DNA from 4 places in the Klebsiella sp. PL-2018 genome. Region 2 is predicted to be linked to each of the others. Evidence: predicted binding sites of a transcription regulator. Region 2 holds the regulator's gene; each other region holds the start of a gene.
What was found. The regulator CRP, encoded in region 2, controls carbon source genes, mostly activating them, when cyclic AMP is high. The targets are predictions, from matches to a motif close to ATGTGANNNNNNTCACAT.

Region 1: the regulator CRP is predicted to act here: its motif matches at 4,858-4,875, upstream of azuC (stress response protein AzuC).
Region 3: the regulator CRP is predicted to act here: its motif matches at 2,941-2,958, upstream of MKleb_RS12710 (sugar transporter).
Region 4: the regulator CRP is predicted to act here: its motif matches at 1,629-1,646, upstream of MKleb_RS21415 (PTS sugar transporter subunit IIC).

The regions. Positions count from the first base shown of each region.
Region 1 covers NZ_CP077673.1:2,120,675-2,126,740, reverse strand. The annotation lists gene MKleb_RS09870 (arabinose ABC transporter substrate-binding protein) at 1-663, opposite strand, end outside; gene MKleb_RS09865 (DJ-1/PfpI family protein) at 952-1,509, opposite strand; gene MKleb_RS09860 (non-heme ferritin-like protein) at 2,009-2,512, shown strand; gene MKleb_RS09855 (MFS transporter) at 2,837-4,348, shown strand; gene MKleb_RS09850 (DUF2766 family protein) at 4,395-4,646, opposite strand; gene azuC (stress response protein AzuC) at 4,726-4,809, opposite strand; gene MKleb_RS09840 (MFS transporter) at 5,017-6,066, shown strand, end outside.
Region 2 covers NZ_CP077673.1:5,388,389-5,394,454, forward strand. The annotation lists gene MKleb_RS25530 (YheU family protein) at 1-101, shown strand, start outside; gene MKleb_RS25535 (phosphoribulokinase) at 137-1,009, shown strand; gene MKleb_RS25540 (OsmC family protein) at 1,053-1,457, opposite strand; gene crp (cAMP-activated global transcriptional regulator CRP) at 1,762-2,394, shown strand; gene MKleb_RS25550 (YccS/YhfK family putative transporter) at 2,446-4,524, shown strand; gene argD (bifunctional acetylornithine/succinyldiaminopimelate transaminase) at 4,514-5,734, opposite strand; gene pabA (aminodeoxychorismate synthase component 2) at 5,824-6,066, opposite strand, start outside.
Region 3 covers NZ_CP077673.1:2,738,007-2,744,072, reverse strand. The annotation lists gene MKleb_RS12730 (GNAT family N-acetyltransferase) at 1-28, opposite strand, end outside; gene MKleb_RS12725 (L-lactate dehydrogenase) at 174-1,118, shown strand; gene MKleb_RS12720 (PhzF family phenazine biosynthesis protein) at 1,238-2,026, opposite strand; gene MKleb_RS12715 (PhzF family phenazine biosynthesis protein) at 2,036-2,827, opposite strand; gene MKleb_RS12710 (sugar transporter) at 3,033-4,232, shown strand; gene MKleb_RS12705 (MarC family NAAT transporter) at 4,309-4,977, opposite strand; gene marR (multiple antibiotic resistance transcriptional regulator MarR) at 5,239-5,673, shown strand; gene marA (MDR efflux pump AcrAB transcriptional activator MarA) at 5,691-6,066, shown strand, end outside.
Region 4 covers NZ_CP077673.1:4,570,156-4,576,221, reverse strand. The annotation lists gene MKleb_RS21425 (PTS sugar transporter subunit IIC) at 1-1,219, opposite strand, end outside; gene MKleb_RS21420 (PTS sugar transporter subunit IIB) at 1,229-1,543, opposite strand; gene MKleb_RS21415 (PTS sugar transporter subunit IIC) at 1,718-2,989, shown strand; partial or broken gene MKleb_RS21410 (maltoporin) at 3,213-4,550, shown strand; gene MKleb_RS21405 (CBM35 domain-containing protein) at 4,566-6,066, shown strand, end outside.

The sequences.
Region 1 (6,066 bases), 2.6 Mb from region 2:
GTGCTTAACATTAGGATGTTGAACCAGCATGGAGTTACCGGCGTCAAACGCGCCGGGGATGTCGTTAGATTTGGTTGGCACGCGATAGATTTGTTGCTCCGGGAAACCGGCGGCTTTCAGAGCGTCCATTGAGCCGGTAGTGCGGCGGCGGGCGGTATCCAGCTCGTCGGAAGTAATGGCCATAACCGCGGTATCCTTCACGTCCCAACCGCGTTTCTGCATCTCTTTATAGAGCTCCTGCCCCTGGCGCGCGCCGATTTCGCTGGCCGCCATCATCACCAGCGGTACGCTGTCCATCGGTTTGCCTTTGGCGTTGACGAACTGGTCATCAACGGTAATCACTTTCATATCATAGCCGCGCGCTTTGGCGACAATGGCCGCCCCGAGCTTCGGATCCGGGGTGCAAATGACGAAGCCTTTGGCTCCGCTAGCCGCCAGGCTATCTATCGCGTTCAGGGTTTTCTCGCCGTCGGGCACAGCAATTTTAATGACATCGAAACCTAAATCTTTACCGGCCTTATCGGCAAATTTCCACTCGGTTTGAAACCATGGCTCTTCAGGCTGTTTCACCAGAAAACCCAGCTTAAGCGTCTCAGCCATAGCTGATTGTGACATAACCGCGGCAAGACCGATTGCCGCCAGCGCTTTAGTAAATTTGTGCATGGTAAACTCCAGCTTTAATTCGCTTTTATGTAGGGAATAATAAGTCTTAAATTTTTAATCGGACGAAAAACAAGGCATTAGAAAAATCTCAACGCTGAGTGCCGTTGTTTAAATAGTATTAACCGGAAATTATTTCTCCATACGAGAGCCCAATCACATCGCGGAATTACAGTAATTGCGTGCATATAAACAGCGAAAAATGACATAAAAAAAGCGCTAATTGTCAGACAATTAGCGCAGGCCGTAGCAATATTCTCTATATCATCAGCAGAGTTATCCCTGTAGAGATTACCAGCGACAATAAATGTGCTCCGCATGATTGCGAACGGGCGCCTCATCCCCCAATAAACGGGCGGCTACGGTAAATGAAAAGTCAAAAACGTGTCCCAGGCCTTTACCGCTAATCAAATTACCGTCCTCCACTACCGCCTGGTCCACGTACTCTCCGTCCGTGACGTGCTGCCATAACTCTCCCGAACAGACGTAGCGTCGCCCCTTGAGCAGCCCGTTGCCGCCGAGCACTCTCGCCGCCGCCGAACAGATCGGACAGATCAGCTTTCCCGCGGTATCGTGGGCCGAAATAAACGCCACGACGTCCCGGCTGGCGGCAAGATTGACGCTTCCCTGCGGGCCGCCGGGCAGAACCACCGCGTCGTACAGTATCCCGGCGCGCTCTGTTAGCGTGCTGTCCGCCACCATGGGGATATCGTGATAGCTCACCACCGCGCGCGAATCGGCGCAGGAGAGCAGTTCGACATCGAGGTGTAAGCGGCGAAGAATATCAATCACCACAATCGCTTCACCTTCCTCAAAACCCGGTGCCAGCAGCACCGCAACTTTTTTCATTTCCGACTCCTTCAGATAGCCTGTTAGCAATAATGTGTTTACAAAAGCAGCATCTTTTTAAATTAACCTCATCATTTTCTCACTCGCAGGCTACCACAAAATAGAATTATTAATCATTATTTTTAAAACACAATTTCAACAAAATCATTAGAACTGCTATCAATTAATGAGGCGCGGAAATAAAAACATTTAAAATCAGCAAAATAAGCTTATATGCGATCGTTAAACATCAGACTTTGTTCTTACAAAAGACCCTCTTTTCAAGATAAATACGGATGTTGTAACGAAATGTAAATATCACTCATTGAGAGTTTTCTTAATTCAAATATGGCGCTATTCTATATTTGTTGAGATAAGAAATTTAATTCAAACGGCTGTACAGAAATCCTGAATACTATTACTCAGGACTCTCTCTGTGCACCGTAATTTCTAAGGCGACCCTGATGTAGATGCGTCAAGATATGACGCCGCCCCCTCCAAAGTGAATAAGGATATTTGTATGGCCGTACCAAGAATGGTTCAAAAGCTGAATAACCAGATGAATCTTGAGTTCTATACCTCAAATTTGTATCTGCATTTGAGCGAATGGTGTACTCAGCAACGGTTGAACGGTACCGCCACTTTTCTCCGTAACCGAGCGCAAGCCAGTATCACGCAGATGATGCGGGTCTTTGATTTTATGAAAAAATCAGCCGCCTGGCCCGTTGTGAAAGCAGAAGGAACCTACGGCACTGAATGTTCGTCCCTGGAAGATCTCTTTAGCAAAACCGTCGAAGATTATCAGCAGCGCAGCACAATACTTTCCAGCCTGGCGGAAGAGGCGAAGGCGCAAAGCGATGAATCAACCCTACGTTTTCTGACGCTGCTTGCTGAAGAGCAGGATCAGGATGGCATGCTGCTGGAGACCATTCTTGAAGAAATCCGTCATGCGAAAAATGCCGGAACCAGCGTACAACAAACCGATAGCCACCTGCTGGATCTGGTCAGTCAACAGCGCGTATAACGCCATGCCGGCGGATGCTCGCCGGCGATAAATCATCAGAACTCGCCTGTTCGGGCCAGCGCTCTCTTTAATCACAGGTTCTCTGTCCCCCTTCTTTTTCGGCGCTTCGGCGCCGTTTTTATTCCAGAAAAGCATTAAAAACTTTTAACCAGATCTCATTCCTGCTCCGCCGGAGGAATTAGCAGGGTATTGGTGATCTGGATCACGTTTAAAACCACGGGTTGAGAATATAAAAACACTGTTTCAAAAATTTAAAACACGGAGTTTACTTTAATGGCAAGATATACGGCTTCAGCCCCACAGGGGCTGCAGGGAAGACCGATTTTGTTACGCCATCAGTTAGCCTACGGCGGCGGGAATTTACTGGGAAGCGGCGCACTGGCGATCAGCGGCGCATGGCTGCTCTATTTTTATACAACCTTCTGTGGGCTGACGCTGATCGAAGCCTCCTTTATTTTTTCCGTCGCCAGCATTATCGACGCAATTAGTAACCCGCTGATGGGCTATCTCACCGATAACTTTGGCAAAACGCGGCTGGGTAAACGCTTTGGTCGTCGCCGTTTCTTTTTGTTGATTGGCATTCCGCTGATGATGTTCTACCCGCTGCTGTGGGTAGAAGGCCTCGGCTTTTGGTACTACCTGTGCACCTACGTCGTCTTTGAAATCATTTATACCTCGATTATGGTCCCCTATGAAACATTGGCGACCGAAATGACCGACGATTTCTCACTGCGTTCAAAGCTTACCGGTTATAAAGCGATTTTCGGCAAACTGGCCAACTTTCTCGCGGCATTTATCCCCGGGCAGTTCATCCTGCTTTATGGTAAAGAATCCGCCACCCCGTTTTTTCTCACCGGGCTGACCTACGGCGTCATTCTTGTCGTGGCCATCTCCTGCCTGTGGTACTGCAGCTGGGAGCGTCCCCGCGAAGAGGAGATAAGCAAGGGAGAGAAAAAGGGACTGTTCAATACTCTGCTCATGCTGGCGAAAGATATGCGCTCAACGTTTTACCTGCGCGTATTCCGTAAACACCTGGGCATGTATCTCTGCGGCTTCGGCGCCGAGTGGCTTTTTGCCTCGATCTTCACCTACTTTGTTATATTCGTGCTGCAGCACGATCCGGCGATGGTGGCCGGGCTTAACAGTCTGAACTCCATCCTGCAGCTGGTATCAACGGCCCTGTTTATCGGCCTGTGCGTGAAGAAAGGTTTCAGTAAGCCGTATATTCTGGCGCTGGGCGTGGTTATCTTTGCCGTTCTGCTCTACACCTCGCTGTGGTTCTTCCATCTGCCGGCGCATCTGGCCACCGTCCTGATGTTTGGCATTACCGTACTCTTCGGCCTGGGCACCGGCGGCGTGTACTATATTCCCTGGACCGTTTACACCTTTTTGGCGGATGTCGATGAAATCTATACCGGCCGTCGCCGCGAAGGGATCTATGCGGGAGCCATGACTTTCTCCGGTAAAATTTTGCGCTCGATTATCGTCTTTTCCATGGGGGCGATCCTCAGCTTCTACGGCTTTCAGTCGAAAGCACATACGCAGCCAGAGAGCGCGGTCACCGCGATTGCGGTGGTGTTTTGTGCGGGTGTGATTCTGCTGGCGCTGGCAGCCATTGTGTTCAGTAAGCAGATGAAACTCGATCGCAAGGCGCATCTGGTAGTGCTGCAGGAAGTCGCGCGTATTAAAGCAGGCGGTAAGATCGCCGATATCGCACCGGACGTTCGCCTTGTCGTTGAAGATTTAGTTGGCCACCGGTACGAAGAGTGCTGGGGCAACAGCAGGCTGTTTAAAGATACGCAGGAAGGCGCCGTTCAAACCGCCGTCTCCCACTAACAGGTGATAACGCCCCGCTATCACAATGATGGCGGGGCTGACGCCGCTAGTGCGCTTCTTCCTGCGGGGTGAATTTCAGTTCAATCAGCGCGATGGCCTTTTGTACCGCCCGCAGGGTCACCGGGTCAGCCGATGCCGGGTGGCTGGCAAAATCGATGGCTTTCAGCTGGGTGGTCATTTTTTCGCGCACCTCGACGGGGGCGATGACGTCGATGACGTCAAGGATCTGTTTGATAACTAACTGGCAGGCAACCACGTCAGAGACCAGCTCGTCGTGCTCGGTAAGATGTTGAGACATTTTTCACTCCTTTTTTCAGGAGCGTAATAGTACCCTAAATCCCGGGATATAAAAAAACCTGCCGCAGCAGGTTTTTTTATCAGAACATAGCGCCAGGCGGTACGTCTTTGAAGGTTTTGCAGTAGTTTTCGAACATGCTCTTCAGGATTTTGCGCAGTTTCATGGTTGACTCCATTTTTGTTATGCAGGTGTTAATGCCCTGATGGTTATAATATGACTTACATCACAAAAATCAATATAAACGTGCGCTAAATCACCTATTTTTTACCAAAATAATTTAATTTATAAACAAAATGGGCAGAACCGGATAGTGAATAGCCGAACGCTCCGGACCAATCTGCGCTCTCTTTGCTATGGCAGCGACACAATAATGAGTACACACACCTCTTCCAGGGACGACCGTTCTTTTTCAGCACCTGCGCTGCTGGTGGCTGCCGCCTTTTTTATGGAGTTTCTCGACGGCACGGTGATAGCCACTGCCCTGCCCGACATGGCGAAAGATTTTGGCGTGACGGCGGTCGACCTCAATATCGGGATTAGCGCTTATCTTATTACCCTTGCGGTTCTGATACCGGCCAGCGGCTGGATCGCCGATCGTTTTGGCGCGCGGAAAATCTTTACTCTCGCGCTGGCGATTTTTACCCTGGCGTCGGTTTTTTGCGGGCTGTCGACCAACGTCGATGTGTTCGTCGCGATGCGTATTCTGCAGGGGATAGGCGGCGCGCTGATGGTGCCCGTTGGCCGGCTGGCGGTACTACGTACCACACCGAAGCACCAGTTGATTAAGGCGATTGCCACCCTGACCTGGCCGGCGCTGGTCGCGCCCATTATTGGCCCACCGCTGGGCGGATTTATCACCCGCTACGCCAGCTGGCACTGGATCTTCTTTATTAACGTGCCGCTCGGGCTTATCGCTATCGCCCTGTCGCTGCGTATCATTCCGAATATTCGCGAAGATGAGCAGCGCCCCTTCGACCTTTCCGGCTTTGTTGCCACCTCGGTGGCGATGGTTAGCCTGGTCGCCGCCATGGAGCTGCTCGGCGATCGCCAGCCTCTGGGCTGGCAGACGCTGGCGCTACTGGCGTTGGGCCTGGGCTGCATGCTCTTCGCGCTGCGGCACTTCCGCCGCACCAGGTGGCCGATGGTGCGCCTTGATGCGCTCAAGATCCCCACCTTCCGGGTCACCATGTACGGCGGTTCCCTGTTCCGCGCCTCCATTAGCGCCGTGCCGTTTCTGCTGCCGCTGCTTTTCCAGGTCGGATTTGGTATGGACCCCTTCCACTCGGGGCTGCTGGTGCTGGCCGTGTTCGTCGGCAACTTAACCATCAAGCCCCTCACAACGCCGCTGATCCGCTGGCTGGGCTTTCGCCGCCTGCTGCTGATTAACGGCGCATTAAACGTTTTGTCGCTGCTGGCCTGC
Region 2 (6,066 bases):
CGGATGTTAAACAGCAGTTGAAAAGCGGAGAAGCCGTGCTGGTGTGGTCAGAACTGCACGAAACGGTGAATATCATGCCCCGCAAGCAGTTTCACGGCTAAGGCGGCACACACTATCGTTTACTCTGGGAGTTGTTATGTCTGCCAAACATCCGGTGATTGCCGTCACGGGCTCCAGCGGCGCGGGAACCACGACCACCAGCCTCGCTTTTCGCAAAATTTTCGCCCAGCTTAATCTGCACGCCGCCGAAGTTGAAGGCGATAGCTTTCACCGCTATACCCGTCCGGAAATGGACATGGCGATCCGTAAAGCACGCGATCAGGGCAAACATATCAGCTACTTTGGCCCCGAGGCTAACGACTTCGGCCTGCTGGAACACACGTTCGCCGAATATGGGCAAAGCGGCAAAGGCCAGTCGCGCAAATATTTACATACCTATGACGAGGCCGTGCCGTGGAATCAGGTTCCGGGGACCTTCACGCCCTGGCAGCCGCTGCCGGAACCGACTGACGTCCTGTTTTATGAAGGCCTGCACGGCGGCGTTGTGACGCCACAGCATAACGTAGCAAACCATGTCGACCTGCTGGTCGGCGTGGTGCCCATCGTCAATCTTGAGTGGATCCAGAAGCTTATCCGCGACACCAGCGAGCGCGGACACTCTCGTGAGGCGGTCATGGATTCCGTGGTCCGCTCGATGGAAGATTACATCAACTTTATCACCCCGCAGTTTTCACGCACCCACCTCAACTTTCAGCGCGTACCGACGGTGGATACGTCCAACCCGTTTGCGGCCAAAGCCATTCCTTCACTGGATGAAAGTTTTGTCGTTATCCATTTCCGTAATCTAAAAAATATCGATTTCCCCTGGCTACTGGCGATGCTGCAGGGCTCGTTTATTTCGCATATGAATACCCTGGTGGTACCGGGCGGGAAAATGGGGCTGGCGATGGAACTGATTATGGCGCCGCTGGTTGAGCGGCTGATGGAAGGCAGGAAAATCAGCGAGTAGCCAGAACCCCGGTGGCGCGATTGCCGGCCGGGGCGCATTCGGCTTACCCTTCGATCACTTCATAAGAGTGGGTAATGTTTACCGCTTTCTCAAGCATCAGCGCGACGGAACAATACTTTTCCGCCGACAGGTCGACCGCGCGAGACACGGCAGCGTCCTTCAGTTCTTTACCGGTCACGATAAAATGCAGATTGATATGGGTAAACAGACGCGGCGCCTCTTCGCGGCGCTCCGAGGTCAGCTTAACTTCGCAGTTGGTGACGTTCTGGCGGCCCTTCTGCAATATGGAAACCACATCAATCGCGCTGCATCCGCCTGCCGCCATCAGTACCATTTCCATTGGGCTAGGCGCTTTATCCCCGGAATTGCCGTCCATCAGAATCTGGTGACCAGAAGCCGACTCACCGATGAAGGTTAACCCTTCAACCCACTTCACTCGCGCTTGCATAAATTTAACTCCAGGGCTGTAATTTTCCTGACAGATTACGCGTACATAACAATTCTAGCAACGGAAGGCGACCTGGGTCATGCTGAAGCGAGACACCAGGAGACATGCGGCGAAAGCTATGCTAAAACAATCTGGATGCTACAGTAATACATTGATGTACTGCATGTATGCAGAGGACTTCACATTACAGGCTGCAGAAAAATTTCAGCCGGATTCCCAGGTATAGGGATTCAATACGATTGCATGCCCGGATGCCGTGTAGTGTCGGCACCCGGAGATAGCTTATAACAGAGGATAACCGCGCATGGTGCTTGGCAAACCGCAAACAGACCCTACCCTTGAATGGTTCTTGTCTCATTGCCACATTCATAAGTACCCATCAAAGAGCACGCTGATCCACCAGGGTGAGAAAGCAGAAACGTTGTACTACATCGTTAAAGGCTCCGTGGCTGTACTCATCAAGGATGAAGAAGGTAAAGAGATGATCCTCTCTTACCTTAATCAGGGCGATTTCATCGGTGAATTAGGCTTGTTTGAAGAAGGCCAGGAGCGTAGCGCTTGGGTACGTGCGAAAACCGCATGTGAAGTGGCCGAAATCTCCTACAAAAAGTTCCGTCAGCTGATCCAGGTTAACCCGGACATCCTGATGCGTCTCTCTTCGCAGATGGCTCGTCGTCTGCAGGTCACGTCTGAGAAAGTCGGCAACCTCGCCTTCCTTGACGTTACCGGTCGTATCGCTCAGACGCTGCTGAACCTGGCTAAACAGCCGGATGCGATGACCCACCCGGACGGTATGCAAATTAAAATTACCCGCCAGGAAATTGGTCAGATCGTCGGATGCTCCCGCGAGACCGTTGGCCGCATCCTGAAAATGCTGGAAGATCAAAACCTGATCTCCGCGCACGGTAAAACTATCGTCGTCTACGGTACCCGTTAAGTCGGTAAAACGGCGTATTGCCTAACAATACGCCGTTTTTGTTTTCCCCTCATGTGGCGCAGGCTGATTTACCACCCGGAAGTCAACTATGCACTGCGGCAAACGCTGGTGTTGTGTCTGCCGGTTGCGATTGGGCTTCTGCTCGGTCATCTCCAGCAGGGGCTGCTGTTTTCTCTAGTTCCCGCCTGCTGCAACGTTGCCGGGCTGGATACGCCGCATAAACGCTTCTTTAAACGCCTGATTATCGGCGGCAGCCTGTTTGCCGGCTGTAGCCTGATCGTTCAGCTCCTTCTGCAGCGAGACATCCCTTTGCCGCTGATCCTCACGGGTCTGGCGCTCATCCTCGGCGTCACCGCCGAAATCAGCTCCCTGCACGCTCGGCTGCTGCCCGCCTCGCTTATCGCGGCTATTTTTACCCTCAGTCTCGCTGGCAATATGCCGATCTGGGAGCCGCTGTTAATCTACGCCATGGGCACCTTATGGTATGGCGTGTTTAACTGGTTCTGGTTTTGGCTGTGGCGCGAACAGCCGCTGCGCGAATCATTAAGCCTGCTCTACCGGGAGCTGGCCAACTACTGCGAGGCCAAATACAGTCTGCTTACCCAGCATACGGACCCCGCCACATCGCTGCCGCCGCTGCTCAACCGCCAGCAGAAGGTGGTGGATCTGATTACCCAGTGCTATCAGCAGATGCATATGCTGGCGGCTAACCAGCGCAGCGATCACAAACGCCTGCTGCGCGCTTTCCAGGTTGGACTGGACCTTCAGGAACATATTTCCGTCAGTCTTCATCAGCCGGAAGAGGTGCAGAAACTGGTGGAGCGCAGCCACGCGGAAGCGGTGATTCGCTGGAACGCGCAAACCGTTGCCGCCCGCCTGCGGGAGCTGGCGGACGATCTCCTCTACCACCGTTATCCTCAGCGCTTTCAGATGGATAAACAGATCGGCGCGCTGGAAAAAATCGCCTGGCAGCATCCGGATAATCCGGTTGGCCAGTTCTGCGCCTGGCACTTCAGCCGCATTGCCAGGGTTCTGCGCACCCAGCGCCCGCTATACGCGCGTAACCTGATGGCGGATAAAACCCGCCGCCTGCCGCTGCTGCCCGCGTTGAAAAACTATCTGTCGCTTAAGTCGCCGGCGTTACGAAACGCGGCGCGTATCAGCGTGATGCTGAGCGTCGCCAGCCTGATGGGCAGCGCGCTGCATCTGCCTAAGCCCTACTGGATCCTGATGACCGTGCTGTTCGTGACGCAAAACGGCTACGGCGCAACCCGGGTACGTATCGTCCATCGGGCTGCCGGAACCATTGCGGGACTGGTCATTGCCGGGCTCACGCTGCACTTTCACGTTCCTGAAGGCTATACGCTGACCGCGATGCTGTTCATCACGCTGTTAAGCTATCTGATTATCCGCAAGCACTACGGCTGGGCGATGGTCGGGTTTACGGTGACGGCGGTGTACACTCTGCAGCTGCTCACCCTGAACGGCGAGCAGTTTATCATCGCCAGACTGATTGATACGCTGATTGGCTGTCTGATCGCCTTCGGCGGAATGGTCTGGCTATGGCCACAGTGGCAAAGCGGGCTGCTGCGCAAAAATGCCCACGATGCGCTGGAAGCCGATCAGGAAGCGATCAGGCTGATCCTCAGCGACGATCATCAGGCCCCGGCGCTGGCCTACCAGCGCATGCGCGTTAATCAGGCGCATAACGCGCTGTTTAACTCGCTGAATCAGGCGATGCAGGAACCCGGCTTTAACTCGCACTATCTGGAAGACATGAAGCTGTGGGTGACCCACAGCCAGTTTATTGTCGAGCATATTAACGCGATGACCACTCTGGCGCGCGAGCACAATATGCTGACGCCGGATCTGGCGCAGCGTTATCTGGAATCCTGCGAGATTGCGCTCCAGCGCTGCCAGCAGCGGCTGGATTCCGACGGGCCGGGCAGCGCGGGGGATGTGAACATTATGGAGGCGCAGGATGCGGAGGTTCCTCGCGGCCCGCTCAGTACGATGGAGCAGCATTTGCAGCGCATCCTCGGGCATCTGAACACCATGCACACCATTTCATCGGTGGCATGGCGTCAGCGTCCGCATCATGGCATCTGGCTGCGCGCCACTAAGCGCTAAGCACCCGCTCAACCGCCAGGGCAAAGCGCGCCATGCCTTCAGCAATATCGCTATCATCAATCACCAGCGACGGTACGAAGCGCATCACGTCCGGTCCGGCATTGAGCACCATGACGCCCGCCTCTGCGGCGGCGTAGAGGAAATTGCGCGCCTTCCCGTGATACTGCGGCTTCAGCTCGGCGCCGATAAGCAGACCCATGCCGCGAATATCGCTGAACAGATCGAACCGCGCGTCAATGCGCTGAAGGTGCTCAACAAACAGCTCGCGCTTCGCGGTGACGCCGTCCAGCACTTCCGGCGTGTTAATCAGATCGAAGGCCGCTCCGCCGACCGCGCAGGCCAGGGGGTTACCGCCGTAGGTTGAGCCGTGAGAACCGGCGTGGAAAGCGCTGGCGATATCATGGGTGGTCAGCATCGCGCTGATAGGGAAGCCGCCGCCAAGCGCCTTGGCGCTGGTCAGAATATCCGGCGTCACGCCGTAGTGCATATAGGCAAACAGCGAGCCTGTACGCCCCATACCGCACTGTACTTCATCAAACACCAGCAGTGCCTGGTGCTGGTCGCAGAGATCGCGCAATCCTTGCAGGAATTCCGGCGTCGCCGCCGTCACTCCGCCTTCACCCTGAATCGGCTCGACCACCACCGCGCAGGTATGATCGTCCATCACGGCTTTCACCGCGTGTAAATCGTTAAACGGCACGTGAACGATATCGGCCGGTTTCGGCCCAAACCCGTCGGAATATTTCGGCTGACCGCCGACCGAGACGGTGAAAAGCGAGCGACCGTGAAACGCATTATGGAAAGCGATGATTTTGGTTTTGTACGGGCTATGGCGGGTCACGGTGTAATGGCGAGCCAGCTTGAAAGCCGTTTCGTTAGCTTCCGTACCGGAGTTCATAAACACGACGCGATCGGCAAAAGTCGCATCCACCAGCTTCCGCCCGAGTCGCAGGGCCGGTTCGTTGGTAAAAACGTTGCTGGTATGCCACAGCTTTTCACCCTGCTCATGCAGTGCCGCCACCAGCGCCGGATGGCAATGACCGAGCGCGGTCACGGCAATCCCACCGGCGAAATCAACGTACTCTTTACCCTGCTGATCCCATACCCGGCTTCCCTTACCCTTCACCGGAATAAATTCTGCCGGTGCATAAATCGGCAAAATGACCTCATCGAATGTAGCGCGGGTGATTGCCGGTTGTTCAGTTGCCATGTGGTGCCCATCCTTTACGTTATGCAGCAATGATTATGATAATCTAATCACAAAATATGCATAAAAAATCAACTCATGGCAACTACAAATCACCGATTGAGGAAGTTTGCCAGCAGCTGGTGGCCCTGCTCGCTGAGAATACTCTCCGGATGAAACTGCACGCCCTCGAGATCGAACACGCGGTGGCGAATGCCCATGATCTCTCCCTCTTCGCTGCGGGCGGTCACCTCAAAGCATTCAGGCAGCGTTAGCGGATCAATGAGCAGGGAGTGGTAGCGGGTCACCGTAAGCGGGTTATTCAGTCCAAGGAACACCCCTTGGCCGGTATGGCT
Region 3 (6,066 bases), 2.7 Mb from region 2:
TTAGCGGGGTCGCGGCGATAGTGTACATAAAGAAGCTCCTTTTTTGAGCGTACTGTAGCGCGGGGCGTCCGCGGAGCCGCCATAGCATTAACTTATAGCTTCTGACCCGACTTGCGCTCCCCCCTTGAGAGGCAGTAATTTTGCGACATAACGTCTTTTATCAGGAAAATACGATGAATACCAAAGCGCGCAAGGTGATGATTATCGGGGCCGGAAACGTCGGCGCCTCAGCGGCCTACGCCCTGTTAAACCAGAATATTTGCGAGGAGCTGATCCTTGTCGATCTCAATACCTCACGCGCCGAAGCGCACGCTCAGGACCTGAGCGACGCGGCCGCCTACATGCCGGGCATGATGACGATTTCCACCCGGGAAGCCAGCGACTGCGCCGATGTCGATATCGCGGTTATCACCGTTTCCGGCGGCGCGCTCAAGCCGGGTCAAACCCGGCTGGACGAACTGACCAACACGGCAAAAATCGTCAAAAGCATCGTCCCGCAGATGATGCGCGGCGGCTTCAACGGCATCTTTTTGGTTGCCACCAACCCCTGCGACATCATCACCTGGCAGGTGTGGCAGCTTTCGGGCCTGCCGCGCGGCCAGGTGCTGGGTACCGGCGTCTGGCTGGATACGACGCGCTTACGCCGGGTACTGGCCCAGGCGCTGGATATCGGCGCGCAAAGCATCGACGCCTTTATTCTTGGCGAGCATGGCGATACCCAGTTTCCGGTGTGGTCACACTCGGCGGTTTACGGCTCCGCCATCGCCGATGTTTACCAAAAACATACCGGCCAGGCTCTCGACCGGGAGCTGATTGCCGAAAAGGTGCGCAAGCTGGGGTTTGAGATTTACGCCGGCAAAGGCTGCACGGAGTACGGCGTCGCCGGAACCATCGCCGAAATCTGCCGCAATATTTTCACCGGCAGCCATCGCGCGCTGGCGGTGTCGTGCATTCTTGACGGGGAATATGGCGTAACCGGCGCGGCGGCTGGCGTTCCCGCGGTGCTGACGCAAAGCGGCGTGCAGCAGATTATTGAACTGCAGCTGGCCGATGATGAAGCGGAGAAATTCCGCCACTCTATCGAAGTGATTAAAGCCAATATCGCCCGTCTACCGTGATGGCCTATTTTCCATGCAGGTTTCGCAGGAATAGCGCGCAGGATAAGTTTGCCGGGTAACCCACTCGGATTCGGGATCGGCGGGTCTGTTGCCGATCCCGTCTTATGATGACGGGTGAGCTAGCGTAGCGTTATTACGCCATTTAAATAGGTCACCGCCTGGCCGCTCATCAATACGCGTTTTCCTTTCAGCTCGCAGCGCATATCGCCGCCGCGCGCGGAAACCTGGCGCGCCAGCAGCTGAGTTTTACCGCGCTTTGCGCTCCAGTAGGGGATCAGCATAGTATGCGCCGAACCGGTTACCGGATCTTCCCACACCGCTTCACCGGGTGAGAAAAAGCGGCTAACGAAGTCATATTCCCCGCTGCCCGCGGCGGTCACGGTCACTTTATGTTCGCCAGGCGTCATCGCAGCAATATTCGGCCGCAGGGCTTCGACCTGCTCACGGGAGGCCAGTTCGATAAGCCATGCGCGCCCCTTGCGGGCATGCAGGTAGCGCTCAATCCCCAGCGCGGAGAGCATCTCCGCGGGCGGCTCGCGCTCTTCCGTTTCTCCCGCCGGGAAATCCAGGGTCAGCCAGTCGCCCTCGCGGCTCACGGTCAGCCGACCGGAAGCGGTCGCGAAGTGAATCAGCGCATCAGGATAATCCAGGTGATGAAATATCACGTGCGCGCTGGCAAGCGTGCCGTGGCCACAGAGATTGACCTCATTGCGGGTGGTAAACCAGCGCAGCGCAAAACCATCGCTCTCAGGTACCACAAACGCGGTTTCCGACTGGTTGTGCTGCTGCGCCATTTTGAGCAGCAGCTCATCCGGCAGCCACTTTTTAAGCAGGCATACCGCAGCCGGGTTGCCGGCGAAAGGCTGGTCGCTGAACGCCGCCACCAGATAAAAAGGAATTTCCGTCACCGTCCCTCCTTAACGAAGCGTAATCGTGCCGATTAAGTAGGTGGTCGCCTGACCGCCGATCAGAACCCGGTCGCCCCGCCACTGGCAGCGCAGGTCGCCGCCGCGGGCCGACACCTGCCGCGCCTGCATATCCGTTTTGCCGAGCTTCTCGCCCCAGTAGGGAATCAGCATACTGTGCGCCGAGCCGGTGACCGGGTCTTCCGCCACCGCCTCGCCCGGACAGAAGAAACGGCTGACAAAGTCATACTCTTCGTCCGGGGCGCTGATACAGATCATTTTGCCGAGGCGCTCAAGCAGCTGCATATCCGGACGCACCGCCTCCACCTGCTGACGGTCGGCTAAAACCACCAGGTAATCACGCGCCACGCGGACTTCCACCGCGTCGCTCAGCCCCAGCCCGGCCAGCAGCTCCGCAGGCGGCTGCTCAACGGCGGTCGTCGCCCAGGCTGGGAAATCCAGGGTCAGCCAGTCGCCGCTGCGCGTGACGCGAAGCTCACCGACAAAGCGGGTACTAAATACGATTGTCGATGAGGGGTGGTCAAAATATTCAAAAATGACGTGCGAGGCCGCCAGGGTCGCGTGGCCGCAGAGGTTGATCTCATCCAGCGTGGTAAACCAACGCAGCTCATACCCCTCATCCGTACGCACAAAAAACGCGGTCTCCGACTGATTGTGCTGCTGCGCCATTTTCAACAGCGTTTCGTCCGGCAGCCATTCGGTCAGCGGGCAAACGGCCGCCGCGTTGCCGCCAAAGCTCCGATCGCTGAAGGCATCCACCAGATAAAAGCTAATTTCCTGCATTGTTCTGTCCCTCTATTTTTTTTACTTATCGATAACATGACATAAACGTGAGAAATCCACACGTTTAATAGAAAAATTAATCCGTTAGTGCCGAAAATCTGGCTGAAGTGAAAATGAGATGTAGATCACAAAATGGTTGTATTTTCAGCAGCAATCGTTTTAAGATCGTCCCACTTCTTTCCTCTTTGTAACCAGCCCTGAACTTATGATGACAAATACGGTTTCACGCAAGGTCGCGTGGCTGCGCGTAGTCACGCTTGCGATTGCGGCATTTATCTTTAATACCACCGAATTTGCGCCCGTGGGCCTGCTGTCGGATATCGCCGACAGCTTTGGCATGGAAACGGCGCAGGTTGGGATTATGCTGACGATCTACGCCTGGGTTGTCGCCCTGATGTCGCTGCCCTTTATGCTGCTGACCAGCAAGATGGAGCGCCGTCGCCTGCTGGTTGGCCTGTTTATCCTGTTTATCGCCAGCCACGTGCTGTCGTTCCTGGCCTGGAACTTCAACGTGCTGGTGATCAGCCGTATCGGTATCGCCTTTGCCCACGCGGTGTTCTGGTCAATCACCTCGGCGCTGGCTATACGAATGGCGCCTGCGGGTAAACGCGCGCAGGCGCTGAGCCTGATTGCCACCGGTACCGCGCTGGCGATGGTCTTCGGTATCCCGATTGGCCGTATCGTCGGGCAATACTTTGGCTGGCGCACCACGTTCCTGGTCATCGGCCTCGGTGCGCTGGTTACCATGGTGTGCCTGATCAAGCTGCTGCCTAAGCTGCCGAGCGAGCACTCAGGGTCGCTGAAAAGCCTGCCGGTGCTGTTCCGTCGCCCTGCGCTGCTGAGCATCTATTTGCTGACGGTGATTGTGGTGACCGCGCACTATACCGCCTACAGCTACATTGAACCGTTCGTTCAGACGGTCGCCGGCCTGAGCGGCAACTTCGCTACCGTGCTGCTGTTGACCCTGGGCGGCGCGGGCATCGTCGGCAGCATCCTCTTTGGTAAGCTCGGCAACCTGCATGCGTCCGGGTTAATTAACGCGGCGATTGGCCTGCTGCTGGCGTGCCTGCTGCTGCTGCTGCCCGCCTCGCACAACGCCAACCACCTGATGCTGCTGAGCGTCTTCTGGGGCGTGGCGATCATGATTATCGGTCTCGGTATGCAGGTCAAAGTGCTGGCGCTGGCGCCGGACGCGACCGACGTGGCGATGTCGTTATTTTCGGGGATCTTTAATATCGGCATCGGCGCGGGCGCGCTGGTGGGCAGCCAGGTCAGTACCCATCTGTCAATGGCGTCCATTGGCTATGTCGGGGCGATCCCTGCGGTCGTCGCGTTAGTGTGGGCGGTGATGATTTTCCGCCGCTGGCCGGTGTCGCTGGAAGATCAGCAGCCGCATCACTCCTGATCGTGCTGCTAAAAAAACCTGCCGGTCGTGAGATCGGCAGGTTTTTTTACGTCTGGTATCAGGACGGCGATGACCGTCAGGCGTGATAAGTGGAAATAATCTCCAGCACGCCGTTAATAATAAACTGCACGCCCATACAGACCAGCAGGAAGCCCATCAGGCGGGAAATCGCCTCAATGCCGCCCTTCCCGACCAGACGCATGATTGCCCCGGAGCTGCGGAGACAGCCCCACAGGATAATCCCGACCAGGGCAAAAATAATCGGCGGCGCGACCAGCACAACCCAGTCCGGGAAGCTCGCCCCGTGCTTTACCGTAGACGCTGAGCTGATAATCATCGCGATTGTCCCCGGCCCTGCGGTGCTCGGCATCGCCAGCGGAACGAAGGCGATATTCGCCGTCGGTTCATCCTCAAGCTCTTCTGATTTCAGCTTAGCTTCCATCGAATCATGGGCTTTTTGCTGGGGAAAGAGCATACGGAAGCCGATAAAGGCGACGATCAGGCCGCCGGCAATACGCAGACCGGGAATCGAAATTCCGAAGGTGTTCATCACCACCTGGCCGGCATACCAGGCGACCATCAGGATGGCGAACACATAAACCGAGGCCATCAGCGACTGACGGTTACGCTCGGCGTTATTCATATTCCCGGCCAGGCCAAGGAACAGCGCCACGGTAGTCAGCGGGTTCGCCAGCGGTAGAATCACTACCAGTCCCAGGCCTATCGCTTTAAAAAGATCCATCATAGTGAATTAAGGTCCTGTCAATATTGGATTATCAAAAAAATGACGCGTGCTGAGTATATCGTCTGTTGCCAGATTGTACCCGTTCTCCTCAGGACGCATTCACCCTTCCCTCAAATCATAAGATAACAACGTGAAATAGAGTGACCTGCCTCACAACAATTCGTTTTAGCAAATCGTGGCATCGGGTAATTCATCAGGTTGACTTATATTTGCCTAGGCAATAATATCTCCCGCAACTAAGTCATTGCCTGGGCAACCATTGTGAAAAGTACAAGCGACCTGTTTAACGAAATGATCCCTCTTGGCCGCTTGATCCAGATGGTTAACCAGAAAAAAGATCGCCTGCTCAACGACTATCTCTCGCCGATGGATATTACTTCCACCCAGTTCCGGGTGCTCTGTTCCATTCGTTGCGAAGTGTGTATTACCCCCGTTGAGCTGAAAACCGTGCTTTCGGTCGACCCAGGCGCAATGACGCGCATGCTCGACCGCCTGGTCTGTAAAGGCTGGATTGAACGGTTACCCAACCCGACTGACAAGCGTGGCGTGCTGGTACAGTTAACGCCAGACGGCGCAGCCCTTTGTGAGCAATGTCATCAGGTTGTGGGTCAGAAATTGCACCAGGAACTAACAAAAAATCTGTCGACGGATGAAGTGGCCACTCTTGAGTGTTTACTCAAAAAAGTTCTGTCGTAATAAGAAGAGGTAAGATGATGTCCAGACGCAATAACGACGCCATCACTATCCATAGTATTTTGTCGTGGATCGAGGATAACCTGGAATCGCCCCTGTCGCTGGAGAAGGTTTCAGAGCGCTCAGGTTACTCCAAGTGGCACCTGCAAAGAATGTTCAAGAAAGAGACCGGTCACTCGCTGGGACAGTATATCCGCAGCCGTAAGCTGACCGAGATCGCGCAGAAGCTGAAGCAGAGCAACGAGCCTATCTTATACCTGGCCGAACGCTATGGCTTTGAATCGCAGCAAACGCTGACGCGAACTTTTAAGAACTATTTCGATGTTCCGCCGCACCAGTATCGTATTACCAACGTGCCGGGCGAGTCGCGCTACCTGCTCCCATTAAATAACTGTT
Region 4 (6,066 bases), 820 kb from region 2:
TCGCCGTCGCCATGCAAATCAGGCACATGATCACCGGGCTAAAGCTCCAGTTCGCTGCCCACGAGGCGCCGATAGGGGCCGGCGTCGTCCACGGCGTCATCGACACCACGCGGCTCACCAGGTCCAGCTTCAGCGCAAAGTAGGCCAGGGTTGCGTTGATCATCGGCACCAGCACGAACGGCAGGAAGAACAGCGGATTCATAATGATCGGCGCGCCGAACAGAATCGGTTCGTTGATGTTAAATACGCCCGGCACCACGCCCATCCGGCCAATCGTCCGCAGATGCACCGCCTTACTGCGCAGCAGCATCAAAGCCAGCGGCAGGGTGGAGCCGACGCCGCCGATCAGCAGATAGTGATCCCAGAAGCCCTGGACATAGATATGCGGGATCGCGGTGCCTGCGGCCATCGCCGCCTGGTTGATCGACAGGTTCGCCATCCAGAACGGATTCATAATCCCGGTGACGATCAGCGCCCCGTGAATGCCGGCAAACCACAGCACCTGGCATACCAGCACCGACAGCAGAATCGCCGGTAGAGTATCGGACGCCGCCACCAGCGGTTTCACCAGCGACATGATCGCTTCCGGGATGATCATGCCCAGCTGCGCTTCGATAAACAGATTCAGCGGATGCAGAGTCAGCACGATCGCCAGCACCGGGATCAGGATCTCAAACGAGCGAGCCACGCCCGCCGGCACTTCAGGCGGCAGACCGATCGTAATATTGTGGCGTTTGAGGAAGGCGTACAGCTCGGTAGAGTAAATCGCCACCAGAATTGCGGTGAAGATCCCCTGGCCGGAGAAGTAGGCGGTGGAGATCTGGCCATCTTTCAGCGGCGCGGCCACCAGCAGGAACGACATCAGCGACAGCATCCCGGCGGTCAGCGAGTCCAGGTTATGGTGTTTTGCCAGGCTGGCGGCGATCCCGACGGCGATAAACAGCGTCATCACCCCCATGCTGAAGTTAAACGGCAGCATCAGCGCATCTCGATGATCGAGAGAAAATTGCAGCCAGGCGCGGGCAAAGCCCCACGTCGTATCCGGGGAAAACGGCGGGAAGATAAAGACCAGCAAAAACGAGCCGACGATCATAAAGGGCAGGGCGGTAATAAAACCGTCGCGGATGGAGGTGACGTATTTTTGTTGGCCGATCGCCCCCGCCATAGGCGTGATCTTCTGTTCAATCACGGCGATCAGCTTCGCGTACAGAGAGCTCATGATCTTTCCTTAGTTTTTGTTATCGATAAGGGAAAGCGCGAAATCCAGTACGGCGCCGCCTTTCTGCATGCCGTAATCCATCATGTTGATGGGTTCCACGCGGATACCGTATTTATCAGCCTGCTTTTGCAGATCTTTCTGCATGTATTTCACCTGCGGCCCCAGCAGGACCACCTGGTAATGGCCGACCTGTTGATCGAATTCCGCGACGCCAAAGGCGTTGATCTCCACCGGCAGACCGCGCTGCTCGGCTTCGGCGATCATTTTTTTCACCAGCAGGCTGGTGGACATGCCCGCGGAACAGCACAACATTATCTTTTTCATATATCGCTCCTGATGAGATGGATGCGCCGACTATAGTCATAACGGATATAAAACGGAAAGCGCTTTCCGTTAGTGGATTTATTTATTGTGACCACGATCACCTATGGCGGGCTTTTACTTTACCCGGGAGTGCGCGATCATCCTGGCGACACCTCTATTCTTAAAGGCAGGATTATGAACATTCAGTTGATGAATGTTGCCGTCGATATCATCGAACAGCGGCTGGCGCCGCTGGCCAACGTTCTGACGCGCAATAACCACATTACGGCGATGCGCGACAGCTTTGCGCTGGCGATGCCGTTTGTGATTGTGGGAAGTTTGCTGGTGCCGATTTTGTTTCCGCCCGTTTCCATTAACGGCGCATCGGCTTTCGGCCAGTTCTATTTCCAGCTGCGGCCCATTCTGCTGCCAACCTTTGAATTGACTATCGGGCTGGTGGCGCTGATTGTGGCCTTCGGCGCCAGCGCCAGCCTTGCCAAGCAGTACCGGCTGCCGGAGCGGCTCTGCGGGCTGACCGGCTGCCTGGCGTTTTTGCTGTTTATCGGCTTTCGCGACAACGGCGCGACCAATATTTTCCTCGGCGGAATGGGGATTTTTACCGCGCTGATTTCAAGCACTTACTCTATTGAAATCGTGCGCTTTTTCTATAAGAAAGGCTGGTGCATCCGCCTACCGGAAGAGGTGCCGGTGATGACCCGCAACGGCTTTCAGCTGCTGATCCCGCTGCTGGTGGTGATGCTCTCTATTAGCGTCATCAACGCGCTGCTGCTGCAGAGCACCGGGCGCATTTTACCGGAGCTGATTAGCGAAGCGGTGCGGCCGCTGGTGGTGGCCTCCGATACCCTAACTGCGGTATTAATTTCTTTATTTATCTGCAACCTGCTTTGGTTTGTCGGCATTCACGGCGCGCTGATTATCACCGGGATTATGAACCCGTTCTGGATGACCTATCTGTTTGAAAACCAGCAGGCGCTGGCCGCCGGTTCCGCTACGCTGCCGCATATCTACCTGCAGGGATTCTGGGATTTCTACCTGCTGATCGGCGGCATCGGCTCGACGCTGCCGCTGGTTTTTATGGCGATGCGCAGCCGTTCGCGGCAGCTGAAAAGCGTGGGGAAAATTGGCCTGCTGCCCTCGCTGTTTAACATCAATGAGCCGATATTGTTCGGCTTTCCGATTATCATGAACCCGGTTTTCCTGCTGCCGTTTCTTTTTGTACCGCTGATAAACGCCTGTATCGCCTGGTATTTAACTCATCTTGGGGTTCTCGATCGGGCGGTGGCGATGCTGCCGTGGTCGATGCCGGCGCCGCTTGGCGCGGCGTGGTCAGCCAACGGCAGCTGGAAAAACCTCTGCATGTGCCTGTTCGCCATTTTTAATGCCTGGATGCTCTATCGTCCGTTCTTCAAGGTCTATGAACGGCAGCTCGCCGACGCCGAACGCTAAGCTTTTCGCCTGCCTGCCACAGCCCGCCGCGCGCGGGCTTTTTTATTTCCGCTCAAAGATGTGATCTAAATCACGAATATTTGCCCGCTATCGTTAAATTTGTGAACTCATCCGGCAATTACGGAAAGCGCTTTCCATTAACGGATGTACATTTCCAATTTTGATCCGTAAATTTCCTCCCGTTCTCAGGCAGTGTTAATAAAAAAATAACCAAGGATAAAAAATGATCAGGCTAAATCATTCAATACCTCTGTCTTTACTCGCCCTCGCGGTGATGAGCGACTGCGCCATCGCCGATCCGAAGTACGATTTTATGCTCCACGGCTATATCCGTTCGGGGATCCTCGCCAACGCCGACGGTAACCGCGCCGACTCCGTTGGCCTGATGCCGGACGGCAAGTGGCGTCTGGGCAACGAAGAGGACACCAAGATCGAACTGATCCCGACGGTGACGTTAACCTCGGACAGCGGCGTGGTGGCTAAAGTCCAGGCCAACATTACCCATCAGTCGAAATGCACCTCAGACTGGAACTGTCAGGATGACGACGGGCATGATGTGCAGTTCCGTGAAGGTTTTGCCGAACTGTCAAATCTCGACTTCGCCCCGGAAATGACCTTCTGGGCCGGTAAGCGCTACAGCAGCTCCAACACCTCCAGCCACCAGTTCGACTGGGAGTACATTCAGTACAACGGTACCGGCGGCGGCTTCGACAACATGGATCTCGGCTTCGCGCGCTTCGATGCCGGGGTTTACGCCTTCTCGCCGACGGATGAAACCAAAGCCTACCCGGTCGACAAAGGCGATCAGGGCTATCCGGATGACTACTCGCTCAACCTGTGGCTGAAAAAGATCGGCGGCACCGGCTTCGATCTTGAGCTGATTGGCCACCACATGAACCGCAACGAGAAGCACCCGACCTCGGCGGAGAAGGGCTACGGCGTGACCGGCGTTTACAACTTTGACGGCTTTTACGGCCTGACCGGCGGCTACTCTCGCGTGGTCTTCCAGTACGGGCGCGGCCTGGCGGCGGGAGAATCGCTGGGTAAAAACGGCTGGGGCTGGGCAAACCTCGACGATACCCAGTCCTGGCGCGTGGTGCTGGATAACATGGCCTCGCTCGGCGACTGGGAAATCTCCACGTTTGCCTACTATCAGAAAGACAAAAACTACCGCTGGTGGACGGAAGACGCCGAAGGCTAGGGGCGCACCAGCTGGGTGGCGGGGATTCGCCCGTACCAGCAGATCACCAAAAACTTCGCCATGCAGTACGAGCTGGGCTACGAATATCTCGACGATAAAAACTACAAAGGCGTGGACGGCAAAGGCAAAGGCGGCCTGACTAAAGTGACCATCGCGCCGACCCTGACCTTTGATTCCGGCTTCTGGACTCGCCCGCAGCTGCGCTTCTTCGTGACTTACGCGAAATGGGATAAAGGGGTGTCCGACGCGCTGGACGGCAACTACGACTGGAGCACCAATACCCTTTCCGCCGGTAGCTACTCGCGCAGCGGCGACACCGATACGCTGAACTTCGGCGTGCAGGCCGAAGTCTGGTTCTAAGGAGAGATAACGATGATTAAGCCGGTGAAAAAACTGATGCTCGTCGCGCTGCTTTCGGCGCTGGGAAGCGCAGGCGCGATGGCCGCGGAGCAGTCGCACTTTGAACACTTTATTACCCGCGACGGCGCAACGTTAAAAGATGGCGACAAGGTGTTCCGCTTTGCGGGCATTCATGCGCCGGAACTGCACCGTATCGAGGACGATGCGCGCGGTACCTGCAAGGCCGACTCGCGCGGCTGGGGGCAATACTTCCGCTGGCCGACGGCGGAGGAACAGGAAAACTGGATTAAAGCGCTCGTGCAAACCGGCGCCAGGGCGCAGCGGGTATACGTACTCTCGGTGCAGCAGACGTTTGACGAGGCCTGCGGTCGCGAAACCCATATTCTGGCCCCGGAAACCGCCGACGGCATGCCGCGCCTGAACGAAAAGGCGATGCGGGTGTACGACAACATGATCGCCGAGGCGGACAAACAGGGGCTGCGCCTGATTCTGCCGTTTATCGATCACTGGTGGTGGTGGGGCGGTCGCGAGCAGCTGGCGGCGTTCTACCACGAAAAGCCGGAGGATTTTTACCGTACCGACAGTAAAACCTTCAAGGCCTATCTTGATGTGATTCGCCAGGTTATCACCCGTACCAACAGCGTGACCGGGCGCCCTTACTATGACGAAAAAGCGATTATGGCCTGGGAGACCGGCAACGAGCTGGAGGACACCAACGCGGCGTTCCTTCTGCAGACCGCCGCGTGGATCAAAAAGTGGGCGCCGCACCAGCTGGTGGTGGATGGTACCTATAAGAAAATTAATGCGTTTGCGCTTAACGATCCCCATGTCGATATCGTCAGCAACCATTACTACACCAATGCCGATAACAACCATCCCGAACAGGTGAAAAAAGACCTGACGGCGGCAGCGGGTAAGAAAGTCTACATGGTGGGCGAATTTGGCCTGCTGGACGCGCAGCAGCTTAACGCCATTATGCAGTCGATCGTCCATAGCGAAGTCAACGGCGCGCAGGCGGCGGGCGGTTTAATCTGGGGCTTCCGCGGTCATCGTCACGACGGCGGCTTCTACTGGCACAAAGAGTCCACCGGCCACTACAGCTACCATCTGCCGGGCTTCCCGGTCGAAGGTAAGGCCAACCAGGAGATGGAGGTGGTCGACCTGGTGCGCACCGCCGCCGCGCAGATGAACGGGCAGGAGAAAGCGCCGCCGCTGCCGAAACCTGACGCGCCGACGCTGCGGCCGACGGATTCACCGTTTGCGATCAACTGGCTGGGGGCGGCGGTAGGGCGCGCCTATGATGTTGAGCGCGCTGATTCGCCATCCGGGCCGTGGAAGGTCGTGGGGCGCGACATTTCCGACGGCGTTAACGAGTGGAACCCGCAGACGATGGATCTGTTCCGCGATGACTATCGCAGTCTGCGGCTGGGGAATACGTACTATTACCGCGTCATCGCTAAAAACGAGAGCGGCAGTTCATCGCCTTCGAATGTGATTAGCGTGAAGCATACTCAGG